Regions from separate parts of the Alteribacillus sp. JSM 102045 genome, predicted to be linked through region 4. Evidence: riboswitches for the same ligand, from Rfam matches in the RefSeq annotation. Region 4 holds a riboswitch; each other region holds the start of a gene.
What was found. A riboswitch is a leader RNA that binds a small molecule or an ion and turns the genes downstream of it on or off. The one in region 4 is predicted to bind thiamine pyrophosphate.
Positions count from the first base shown of each region.

Region 1 (3,124 bases), on a different contig from region 4:
TTAAAATGCTAGAAGACTTTGATATTAGTCAGTATGATAGTCGTTCAGTTGAAAAATATCATCTATTATCTGAGGTCATGAGACTTGCGTATGCTGACCGGGCAGCATACGCGGGCGATCCAGAATTTGTTGATGTACCAATGGAGGGGCTGCTGCATCCAGATTACATCAAAGAGAGAAAAGAACAGCTGTCTGTGGATGAAAGAAATGAACATGTCGAAGCAGGGGATCCATGGAAGTTTGAGGAGGCAGAACAAACGAAGGAAATTGTGGAACAAGCAGATGACAAAGAAATTGGTGAAACCACACACTTTACGGTAGCTGACAAGTGGGGAAATGTTGTCTCCTATACGACAACGATTGAACAAGTATTTGGCACAGGCATTATGGTTCCGGAATATGGGTTTATGTTAAATAACGAATTAACTGATTTTGACGCTAGACCAGGAGGTGCTAATGAAGTGCAGCCAAACAAACGACCACTAAGCTCTATGACACCGACCATCGTATTAGAAGATGGAAAACCTGTGTTAACCTTAGGATCACCGGGCGGACCAACGATCATTGCTTCCGTACTGCAAACATTTTTGAATATTATAGAGTATGACATGGAATTAAAAGATGCTGTGGAAGAGCCTCGTATTTATAACTCTCATACTTCCGAGACAAGGTGGGAAGAAGGAGTGCCGGAAGAAGTAAGAGAAGAGTTAATGGAAATGGGGCACCGCTATGAAAACAGCCCTCGATCAATTGGGAACGTCCAAAGTATTTTAATAGATCATGAAAACGGCACGTATCATGGAGTAGCTGATTCACGCCGGGACGGAGCAGCCATTGGGGTATCGAACAAGGAAAATGGTTTTAAACTCAGCCTTCTATTAAAATAACAAAGTTTGAGAAGAAGGAGCTTATATGTGGAATGGCTCCTTCTTTTTCGTGTCGTGACAGCCCAATTCTTATGGTCTCTATTTTATGTTAACTTTGATCTTCACTCTCCATAATACCTTCTTCTTCCTCTGGAAAATCTGGTTCACGGTCTTCTTCTATTTCTCCATTTTCCGTACCTTCTACAAACGGATCAGCCACTTGTTCCTGAGGGGCCGGAAATTCTCTCCAGGCCTCGTCTTCTTGAGCAGCTGGATTGTTTCTTGGCGGTTGATTCCTGCGTTCCATATCCATCCTCCATTTCAATCAATTTCGCTTAGCATGTGCAGTACGTCAATGATTTATTAAGGAATGGGTTTTCGCAGCTTAAGATTTGTGCTATGTTAAAAAGGAGATAATTGTTATGAAGTGAGCTTATAAAACAATCGAATAGCTTGACACTAGGGGTGCTGGATCATAGCTGAGAGGGACTTATATTGTCCTAACCCTGGAACCTGAACTAGTTCGTACTAGCGGAGGGAAGTGTGAGCGAGCCTAAAATGATGATAGGTTTATTCTGTTTATGTCATTTTATGCAAACCCATGACCACTCTTCGCTGGAGTGGTCTTTATTATTGGAAAAATGAAACAGAAAAGGATGGAAAGGCGCGGGGGTGGAGTATAATTATCAGGCAAAAAGTGTGGATGGTCTATGGATAAGCAAAATGCACGAACACAGCTCACTTTTCAGAATGTTTCTTTTCATTATGGACAAGAAGAACATGCTTTACCTATTTTTAAACATCTTAATATTGACATCTATAAAAGAGAATTTGTCAGCTTGCTTGGACCGAGCGGTTCTGGTAAGTCAACGTTTTTCAGGCTTGCAACAGGCCTTGATATTCCAAAGGAAGGCCACATTTATATCGATCAAAAAGAAGAGAAAAACCGCCTTGGGAAAGTGGGCTATATGCCGCAAAATGATTTACTGCTTCCTTGGCGTACGGTGCTGGAAAACGGCGTACTGCCGTTGGAGGTAAAAGGAGTGAAAAAAACGGAAGCACGTCAGAAAGTTAAAAAACATCTAGACAAGTTTGGACTTGCCGGCACGGAAAATCGCTATCCCCATGAATTATCCGGCGGCATGAGGCAGAGAGTTTCTTTTTTACGGGCAATGTTAAGCGGAAATGATATATTGCTTCTCGATGAACCCTTTAGTGCGCTCGATGCGATGACCCGTTTCATGATGCAGGAGTGGCTGCTTGAACAGTGGAGCACCTGGCAGAAGACACTGATTTTTATTACACATGACATTGAAGAAGCAGTATTTTTATCAGATCGTATTTTTTTATTTACTAACCCTCCAATAGAAAACCAGCTTGAAGAAGCAGTCATTCCGTTAAGCCGGCCGAGAGGGACCGAAACTAGAAGCACCCCAGAGTTTATGGCCTTGAAAAATGAGCTGCTAAGCAGGATGAAAACGAGGGTGCAATCATGAAAAGCAAAGTGAATAGCAGTTTTTCCTATGCAGGATCGGCATTTATTGCAGCAATTTTTTTTATTGTTTGGGAAATTAGTGCCAGGCTATATGATCAAGCATATATTTTGCCCTCTCCGACAGAAATATTATTAAAGCTTTGGGAGCTTCGAGATGTGTTATTTCTTGTGCACCTTCCCGCCACTGTACAAATTATTCTGATGGGACTGGCGATCTCCATTTTTTGTGGAGCAGGACTTGCCATTTGGATGAATCAAAGCCGAGTGATTGAGCGCAGTATCTTCCCGCTCCTTATTACGTCTCAGACTATACCCATTATAGCCCTTGCTCCAATTTTTGTGCTTTGGTTTGGCTACTCAATCTGGAGTAAGGTGGCAGTCACCGTTTTAATTACTTTTTTTCCAATTACGGTGAGTACGTTTGACGGCTTAAGGTCAGCCAACAAGGAAATGGAAGATTTACTGAAAACAATGGGAGCAAGCTCGAAACAAATTTTTTTGAAAGTAAAAGTGCCCTCCGCTCTGCCGTATGTTTATTCTGGTATGAAAGTAGCTGTCACGATGAGCGTTATAGGGGCTGCAATTGGGGAGTGGCTCGGGGCAAACGCGGGGCTTGGTTACTTCAGCCGCCGTATGATGACACAAATGGACGGCGCAGGGGTGTTTGCGCCAATCTTTCTGTTATCTCTGCTTGGGATTTTATTATTTTTAGCAATAAAACTTTTAGAAAAAATTACAACAAAAAAATGGAGGGCTAAATCAT
Region 1 is NZ_JBHFQG010000001.1:191,381-194,504, forward strand. Features, by position in the region: gene ggt (gamma-glutamyltransferase) at 1-887, shown strand, start outside; gene ACE1TI_RS00915 (hypothetical protein) at 976-1,173, opposite strand; TPP riboswitch at 1,318-1,423, shown strand; gene ACE1TI_RS00920 (ABC transporter ATP-binding protein) at 1,577-2,362, shown strand; gene ACE1TI_RS00925 (ABC transporter permease) at 2,359-3,124, shown strand, end outside; gene ACE1TI_RS00930 (ABC transporter substrate-binding protein) at 3,123-3,124, shown strand, end outside.
Region 1: linked by a shared signal. The riboswitch ahead of ACE1TI_RS00920 (ABC transporter ATP-binding protein) and the one ahead of thiC (phosphomethylpyrimidine synthase ThiC) in region 4 are both predicted to bind thiamine pyrophosphate.

Region 2 (3,124 bases), on a different contig from region 4:
TGAAGGGTTAGATGCTTTCGGTTCTGTATGTTTTCTCCGAAGAGCTTGTGCAATCCCCAGGCACCCCATCCCTGTTAGAAGTACGGCAGCGGCGAAATAAAAAGAGGCCGAAAGTTCTGCTGTTATAGAAATGAGCAAACCAGCTGCAATTGGTCCGATCATTTGGCCAAGGCTGTAGATAAAAGTAAACCCTCCTATAATACTACTGCTTTCGCCGGCAGCGGTATTTCTTGCTTCTGCGATTGTCATGGTGACAATTCCCATAAAAGTTGCTCCGAAAAGGAAGGAACCAATTAAAGCGCCAATACCATTAAAGAAAACGACAGGAAAGAGCACCCCTAATATTTGTAGAAAAAATGCAGCCTGCAGTGCTGTTAGGTTTCCGATTCTAGATGCAGCGGCTGACCATATTATACAAGAAGGTGCAGCAGCAGCCCCAACGAGCACCCAGCTTAAAGAAGGATTTGATTGAAGCACAGGAATTTCTGCCGCAAGGGCTACTAAATATGTCCCGCTGATTATATAACCGATTCCTTCAAGTCCATAAGCAGCCCCAAGCCACGGTAGTATAGATTTCGTTTTTGGAGGTGTCACATTATTAACAGCAGGATTTTTTTTCACATTTGTTTCATGAGAGGGTGTTTCCGTGAGCCTTTTCCAAATAAACAATGCTAGAATGAAAGAAAGCAGTCCAAGCGCTATCCAAATGCCTGCCCAGTTAAATAAATTGGACAAGAAAGGTACCAGAAGACCGGTAGATAATATACCTAAACCTACTCCGCTAAAAAGATATCCTGTCCAAGCGGCACGCCCTGCCCGGACAAGGTGGTCCATTACGATACTCGAAATGAGAACAAAAATAATTCCGCTTGTTAATCCAGATAAAAAGCGTAACAGATGCCAGATAAACTCATTCACTGCAGCTCCCATTAATAAAGTAGAAGCTATATTCAGACTAAGATGAAAGTAGACGTTGTAAGCTTTCCCTTTTTTCCATGCCAGTTTTCCAGCTAAAAGAGCACCTGCGAAGTATCCAAAATAATTGCTTGAGGCTAAGTATCCAGCTGTTTCATTATTTAAAGAGGTCGATTCAACCATCAGCGGAAGTATAGGGGTGTATGCAAACCTTCCAATACCCATTACGATAAATAGTCCTGCTATTCCTGCTATTAAAACAAACAAGTCATTTTTTTTTGAAGAAGCTGCTTGCATCATCGAAAACACGTCCTTCATATTAACTTCCTCTATTTTATCACAATGCAAAGTACAGCTCTTGTAAACTAGTTTGACAGAATCAGGGTGTTTGTTTTAAAATTTAGAAAAATAGAAAAGACAACCACTAGGGGTGCCTTTAAGAAAGGCTGAGATTAAAGTGAACCTTTAAAACCCTCAGAACCTGAACTGGATCATTCCAGCGGAGGAAAGTGGAGCGCAATGGACTCTCATAATTAAAGCTGACCAGGCCGCTTTCCTATCCTCAGGAAAGCGGTCTTTTTCGTTTTAACGTAAGAAAATAGAAGTTTTTTAGATTGTCTTTGAAAGATTTATTGCCTTTTAAAAAAGGAGAGGTATTATGAAACCGTCCTTACATGTAATCTCAACTGGAAGACAATCCATAGATGTGTGGCTTGGGGTCACTGTTGAAATCCATCCTTATGTGGATTTTATACACATTCGTGAAAAGCAGTGGAGTTTAGAAAAAGCAGAGTCGGTACTTCTACAATTAAAAAAGGCAGGTGTGCCGCCTAGGAAAATCATTTTCAATAATGGTCCCCACCTGGCTGCTAAGTTTGGTTTGAGAGGCGTTCATTTTCCTGAAAATGTACCAATACAACAAAATGACAGGAATTTATTGACAGGCTGTTCTGTACATAGTCAAGTAAGTGCTATAAAAAAAGAAAAGAATGGAGCTGACTATTTATTTTTTGGACACATTTATAAAACAAACAGCAAGCTAGGAGCTGTGCCTAGAGGATTAAAGTCGTTAAAACAAGCGGCACAAGCTGTTCGTTGTCCAGTAATAGCTATAGGCGGAATTACTCCTGCTCGGGCGAAGGAATGTATAAACAACGGAGCCAGCGGTATAGCAGTGATGTCTGGCATTTATGAATCGGGAGAGCCAATTAGAGAGGCAAAAGCTTATCGAAGAGCGTTAACAGAGGAGGCATTACATGAAGAAAGCATATGATGTGCTGATAATCGGCGGCGGAGTTAATGGCTGTTCTATCGCTTATCAACTTGCAAAAAGAGGCTGCCATACTGCTGTTGTAGAAAAATCAAGAGTAGGGGCTGAAGCATCCAGTGCAGCAGCCGGTATGCTTGGAGCACAGGTGGAAATCAAGGAAAATGGTCCTTTTTTTGACTTTGCTAGAAAAAGCAGAAACATGTTCTCTGAACTGGTACCTGAGTTAGAAGAAACCTCTGGAATCCCTGTTTCTTACCTTCGCAATGGCATGTTAAAAGTAGCTCAGACGGATGAAGAAGCAAGTCATCTATTAGAAATGCTTGATTTTCAAAGAAAAGAAGGAGAACAAGCAGAGTGGCGGGGACCGGAGGCACTTTCCGTTCAGGAACCTAATATTAAAGGCGAGGTAAAAGGTGCTCTCTTTATTCCTGGAGACGGCCAGGTAAAGGCAAAAGAGTTAACTCAAGCATACGCCCGCGGAGCATCCCTGTTAGGAGCTGATTTCTACGAATACACTCCTGTTATTGGGTTAATTCAAGAAGAAGGGAAAGTAAAAGGCGTTTCTACTCCAGCTGGAAGCTTTTATTCATCACAGGTCGTACTAGCTGGAGGAGCATGGTCTGATTTAATTACGGACCATGAAATCCAAATTCCGCCCATGGTTCCGGTGAAGGGCGAATGTTTGGCAGTCAGACCAGCAAAGCCCGTTATTAAAGCCACAGTTCACGCACCAGATTTTTACCTTGTTCCGAAGCCTGACGGCTCCATCATTATAGGTGCAACAGAACAAAAAGGGCGAATGGATAAACAAGTTAGTGCAGGATCTGTTCAGAACCTGCTTTCGAAAGCGCTCCGTCTTGTTCCCGGCCTTCAAAGCGCAGAATGGATGGAGTCATGGAGCGGTGTCAGGCCGCAAACCACTGATGGCATGCCATATTT
Region 2 is NZ_JBHFQG010000015.1:37,940-41,063, reverse strand. Features, by position in the region: gene ACE1TI_RS11565 (YbfB/YjiJ family MFS transporter) at 1-1,233, opposite strand, end outside; TPP riboswitch at 1,332-1,440, shown strand; gene ACE1TI_RS11560 (thiamine phosphate synthase) at 1,574-2,188, shown strand; gene thiO (glycine oxidase ThiO) at 2,172-3,124, shown strand, end outside.
Region 2: linked by a shared signal. The riboswitch ahead of ACE1TI_RS11560 (thiamine phosphate synthase) and the one ahead of thiC (phosphomethylpyrimidine synthase ThiC) in region 4 are both predicted to bind thiamine pyrophosphate.

Region 3 (3,124 bases), on a different contig from region 4:
TCTTTTGCTTCTTTTAACGTTTTGGCAGACACACCAATGATCATAGAAGAAGGACATTTCTTTTTAATATCCTCTACTGGCTCATCATCTTGCCCAACATGGATACCATCTGCTTCTAATAAGATAGCGAGTTCTGTATCATCATTTACGATGAACGGAATTTGATGGTTTTTGCAAATAGATTGAAGTTCTCTGCCCAGCTTTTCTTTTTCCTTACCTTCTAACGCTCCCACTCCTTTTTCACGAAACTGAAAGCATGTAATTCCGCCTTTGATTGCTTTTTCTAAGACCTCAGAAGGATGGCCTGAAGTGTTATTGCTTCCCATAATAAAATACAGTAAAAGATCTTCTTTATTCATTTCCAGATCCTCCCCGGTCTAATACTTCTTTTTCAATATGCAATTGTTGTTTAAAATCCATTTCGCCTGAGTGGTAAAGAGCGTTAAGCAACTCCATTTGAAAGGTGCCGGGGCCTTCCATTGAAGCAAATCCTTCTGCTCTTTCTGCTGCAACTCCATAATAACCTAATGCTGCGGCTGCCCCTTCTGCAACACTTCCTGATACAGTAAGAAAAGCCGCTGTAACTGCACTGGCAAGACACCCGGTTCCTGTTATTTTTGTCAGCATGGAATGGCCATTGTAAATCGTATATAGATTAGTTCCATCTGTTACAGCATCTTTTGCTCCCGTAACAGCTACTGGAATATTTAATGTCTTGGCAGCATGACCTGCGATGGCTCCAAGGTCCCTTTCTCTGCCTGAAGCATCTACTCCACGTATATCACTGTCCAGCCCTGCTATCGCTGAAACTTCTGCTTCATTCCCTCGCAATAACGTAATATTTAGTTGCTCGAGAAGATTACGGGCTGTTTCTGTTCTATACGTTGTTGCTCCAGCTCCTACAGGGTCAAGCACCACTGGAATTCCTTTTTCATTTGCTTGCTTTCCGGCCAGCATCATCGATTCGACCTGGCCCTCATTTAATGTCCCGATGTTCAATACGAGCGCGTCCGCTGCCGAAGCCATATCAGCTGCTTCCTGCACAGCATTTGCCATCACAGGAGACGCACCCATAGACAAAATTCCGTTTGCAGTAAAATTCGTAACCACTACATTGGTAATATTATGAATTAACGGTTTTTGCTCTCTAACTTGTTCTAAAAGCTTACTTACCTCTTTACTTCTCATAAAAGCTCCTCCTTACACTAAAATATCATTTTTATCTAATCGAGAAGCCCAATGGTTTACCGGCCCATCCCCTTTGCCTATACCCAACGTATGATGAATAGCTTGAGAAATAAAGATTTTACTTTTTGACACTGCATCTTTAATATCATTTCCTCTTGCGAGTTCAGCGGCAATAGAAGCTGATAGACTGCAGCCTGTACCATGGGTATGATTTGTATCAGTGCGCTGAGCAGTTAAATATTCAATTTTCCCGTTGCAATATAGAATATCGGTAGCGTCTCCTGTTAAATGTCCGCCTTTTACCAAAGCAGCTTCCGCACCCATTTCATCCACTAGCATTTTCGCTGCTTGTTCAGCCTCTTCCTGAGTTTTTATAGACATTGCTGTCAACGTTTCGGCTTCTGCAATATTCGGTGTAATAACGCGGGCAAGCGGGAACAGCCGTTTTTTCATAAGTTCTGTAGATTCCTGTTCCATTAAGGAGTCACCACTTGTTGCTACCATAACAGGGTCTACAACTAATGGAAGATCTTGTCTCTCTAACAGTTCAGCCACTTTTTCAATCATTTCTGGTGTAGCGATCATGCCTGTTTTCACTGCATCTGGACGAATATCTTCTAGTACAGCTTTAATTTGTTTTTCTACCATATCGAGGGGGACATGCCAAACATCCTGAACGCCTTTTGTGTTTTGAGCTACGACTGAAGTGACGACCGCCATTCCGTATGCTTTACGTTCCTGAAAGGTCTTTAAATCGGCATGAATACCCGCTCCGCCCGTTGGATCCGTCCCAGCAATGGATAATGCACTTGGTACTTTCCCCATATATATTACCTCCTATAATTAAAAAAACCGCTCTCCGAAAGAGAGCGGTCGACATCATTTATCGTATATCTTCGCTCCACTTTCCTACGATGGCATTAACCATATCAGGTTCGAAGGGACCGATGCATTCAATGCATCATCTCAGCTTCCAAAGCGCCCCTAGTGGATTATTGTTTTAAGTTAATTCCATGTTACTTGACACTAACAGCAGTGTCAAATAAGTGCTTTTACTCGTTATTTCGGTCACTATCTTCTTTTCTTTGCTGCTCTATATTTTTGGACTCCCCTTTTGATTGCTGAAGAATACGTTCAAGCAAGTAAATAATATCGTCTTTTGACAAATGTTCTTCTTGCTCTTTGCTTCGTACCTCTCTTGAAGCCTGCGACTCATTTTCCGTTCGTTCCGGAAGCGCCGTATTATTTTCTTCCTCCGCAGCACTTTCTTGATAATACCGGTTAAGCTCGTAAGAATAAACAACCCTGCCTTCAGGCGTGACGTATTTTTTATTCATCGTTCTTGTGTCTTTATCAAAGAAACTGTAAACCACCGGTATGACAAACAATGTAAGGAATGTACTGCTGATGAGTCCGCCTATCACAGCAATCCCCATCGGCTGTTGAATTTCTGTCCCTTCTCCAATACCCAGCGCCAGTGGAACAACACCTAATATGGTGGTAACAGCTGTCATTAAAATTGGACGGGTTCGCTGTTTGACACCTTCAATGATTGCTTCTCTTGCAGGCATTCCTTTTTCTTTCATTTGATTGATATAATCAACCAGCACGATAGCATTATTGACCACAATACCTGCCAGGACAATCAGGCCGATAAAGACTGTAACACTCAGCGGCGTCTGCGTAATAGTAAGTGCCAGCATCACCCCTATTACTACAAGCGGTACACTAAACATCACAACAAACGGATATTTAAAGGATTCAAATTGTCCTGCCATCACCAGGTAGATGAACAATAACGCAAGCAAAAACGCGAATACAAGGCTCTCAATCGCATCATTCAGAAGTTCTTGTTCCCCAGAAAAAGCATAACTGGTGCTATCTGCTAAATCAGCATCCTCAATAATATCTTCAACTAATAAAGACATATCGTTCA
Region 3 is NZ_JBHFQG010000015.1:16,359-19,482, forward strand. Features, by position in the region: gene thiE (thiamine phosphate synthase) at 1-359, opposite strand, end outside; gene thiM (hydroxyethylthiazole kinase) at 352-1,188, opposite strand; gene thiD (bifunctional hydroxymethylpyrimidine kinase/phosphomethylpyrimidine kinase) at 1,201-2,013, opposite strand; TPP riboswitch at 2,078-2,184, opposite strand; gene ACE1TI_RS11465 (efflux RND transporter permease subunit) at 2,241-3,124, opposite strand, start outside.
Region 3: linked by a shared signal. The riboswitch ahead of thiD (bifunctional hydroxymethylpyrimidine kinase/phosphomethylpyrimidine kinase) and the one ahead of thiC (phosphomethylpyrimidine synthase ThiC) in region 4 are both predicted to bind thiamine pyrophosphate.

Region 4 (3,124 bases):
CTCACACGTCTCTAATTGTTTGTCCATGTTTTCTTTAATAAGATGCATTGGTACGTGCCCTGGGCCTTCCACCATCACCTGAACGTCATGCTCCCAAGCAATCTTTGTTAGCTCCCCAAGAGTCTCCAGTTCTGCAAATTGTGCTTCATCATTGGCATCTGCGATGGAACCGGGTCGCAAACCATCACCCAATGAAAATGCAATATCATAGGTTTTCATAATGTCACAGATTTCCTCAAAATGAGTATATAAAAAGCTTTCTTCATGGTGATAGAGACACCATTGTGCCATAATCGAGCCGCCCCGAGAGACAATACCAGTCAGGCGCTTTGCTGTTAACGGAACATACCGCAAAAGCACACCAGCATGAATGGTGAAGTAATCCACCCCCTGCTCCGCTTGTTCAATCAGCGTATCCCGGTAAACCTCCCAAGTCAGGTCTTCAGCAACTCCATTTACTTTTTCTAATGCTTGATATATAGGAACAGTGCCAACAGGGACGGCTGAGTTGCGGATAATCCATTCGCGAGTTTTATGGATATTTTTACCAGTTGATAAATCCATAATATTGTCTGCTCCCCAGCGCGTTGCCCAGGTCATTTTTTCAACCTCTTCTTCAATCGACGAAGAAACAGCAGAATTACCGATATTGGCGTTAATTTTGACATGAAAATGTCGTCCTATAATCATTGGTTCTGTTTCTGGATGATTAATGCTAGCGGGAATAATCGCTCTACCTTTTGCCACTTCGTCACGTACGAATTCAGGGTCCATATTTTCTCTTATTGCGATAAATTCCATTTCAGGCGTAATAATCCCCTGTTTAGCATAATGAAGCTGAGTAACATTCTTCCCCTTTTTTGCCCGCAGTGGTTTCCGTGTTAATCCAGGAAACACGTCATGATTAGCACGGGGATCATCTTCATCACGATATCCGTTATCTTCAGGTTTTGTATCACGGCCTTCATATTCTTCTACATCGGATCGTTCCTGAATCCATTTACTGCGAAGGGCAGGAAGTCCTTTTGTTATGTCAACCGAATAATCAGAGTCCGTGTAAGGTCCGCTTGTGTCATAGACACGTAGTGGCGGGTTTTCTTCTTCCCCAAAGCTTCCTGTTGTCGGACTTAGGTCGATTTCGCGCATAGGTACCTTAATATCCGGTCTTGAACCTTCTACATAAACTTTCTTACTACCGGAGAAACTGGACATGATGGAAATGTTTTTTTCATTTAATGAAGAAATGGACATAAAAAAATCTCTCCTTTTCAATAAGTTCATTGATAAAGGACGAGATCTAGAACATAACAAATTGCAAACAGGTAGAAGTACATAAAAAAGCCGGTCCCATTTAAAGGATGGACCCGGCTTTGTATATGTAGAAGTTTATTCATCATGGATGAGTTTCTAACTTCCCTACGCTGGTATGATCCAGATCAGGTCCAAAGGGTCAAGAAACTTCAAAGCATTTCTTTCTCAGCCCAGCTTATTGGACTCCCCTAGTTATGAGCTATTCTATTTTATTACAGTATAAATAATAATGAAGAAAAATCCAACCCTTTAGGAGAAAATGATTCTTATCTACTCCTTGTTGACCATTGTTTCTTCTACTCCGCTTCAATGTAAATTACATAAGGTTTAAAAAATCTTCGGAGAGAATCTCCCATCGATTGGTTATTACATCTCGTGTCAGGATGAAAGTATATGATTTTCTCTCTTTTCCCTGATCACGTTGATAAGATTGAAGTTCGACAGGTACCTCCAATGCCACGATAGGCAGTTTTTTCAGCTTTTTGAAACTCGTATGTTTTGAAACCATTCCCATCCGGTCCATACGTTTTAAAATAGCTGCCATTTGTAACGTATGAGGTTCAGACAGGGTCATTTGTAACATATAAGGATCACTTTGATTTATGGCTGTAATAAAAAGATCTATTATTTCGTATGGATTCATTTCATTACGGTATTCTGCCAGTTTCCCAGAGGCCTTTAAAACCATCAGTCGATGAGTTGGATCCGAGTTTTTTGTCCGGTGGGTTATGCTTCCAGCAAAGTGAATACAGAAATGGCCAGGAAACCCATTCGACAAACCCCCTCCCCCGTGAGGCATTCCATGCATAGAAGCAGCAATCATACGATCATTAGTGTTAACCAGAATAGCTCGTCTTTTCCAACTCCAGCTATTACCATAAATTTCTTTCATAATTTGAGTATCTTTTCTCGTTAACGGCTGTACATCTGCATGTTGATTACCAGCACGCTTTTGCACACGAAAACTTAAGCCAGTGTCAAGATCAATAACCTGAAATTTCACCTTATGAGGCAATAATGAACGAACATCTTCCCATGGAAGCATGTCACCATAATATTGCTCACGTACTATATATTCAAATGGAGAATAAGAAAAGCCTTGCAGTTCTTGGGGTTCTTTAGCATTAATAACCAATGGTCTGCCCATTAGCAAGGTAAAGATTAATATGGATATCATAATGTTTAACTGTGTTTTCAACCCCATCACTTCCAATGTCATTGTCTTCACCTATTTTGTTCTCTTACCATTAAATTATTCAATCCTCTAAATGGATAAAAAGATATCATCAGAAGCTGTCTGTCTATACAAATTAACTGAAACAGATTATCCTCTGAATTCATCCATCATAAAGTCCAGAATGTCTAACTAAGAAATCCTGGACTTTAAAGTCATAGAATCGGAGCTTATTAACTTATTTCATAAATTTATCCTTATAATGACTCAGAGCGAGTAATGGAAATAAGTATTCATAACTATGATAATGAATATAAAATCCTCCTGGGAGACCCTGTCCTTTAGGATACGATGTTGTCCAATCACTTTTTTCAGATGACTCTAACAAAAACTTAATCCCGTGCTTTATTTCGGAAGTTTCTTCATTTTCTGCTGCTATAAGTGTATCCAGCGCCCAGGCGGTATGAGTCCGAGTGCTTGCCTGTAAAGAAACATACTTTTTATTTATGTCACTTTTGCACGATTCCCCCCATCCACCGTTTTGGTTTTGGATTTCACATAGCCATTTTATTGCCTTCTGAATGGACGAGTGATTTTTACGAAATTTTACGGCCATTAATCCCGTAACAGCTGCCCATG
Region 4 is NZ_JBHFQG010000028.1:5,098-8,221, reverse strand. Features, by position in the region: gene thiC (phosphomethylpyrimidine synthase ThiC) at 1-1,251, opposite strand, end outside; TPP riboswitch at 1,397-1,511, opposite strand; gene ACE1TI_RS16200 (hypothetical protein) at 1,628-2,539, opposite strand; gene shc (squalene--hopene cyclase) at 2,724-3,124, opposite strand, start outside.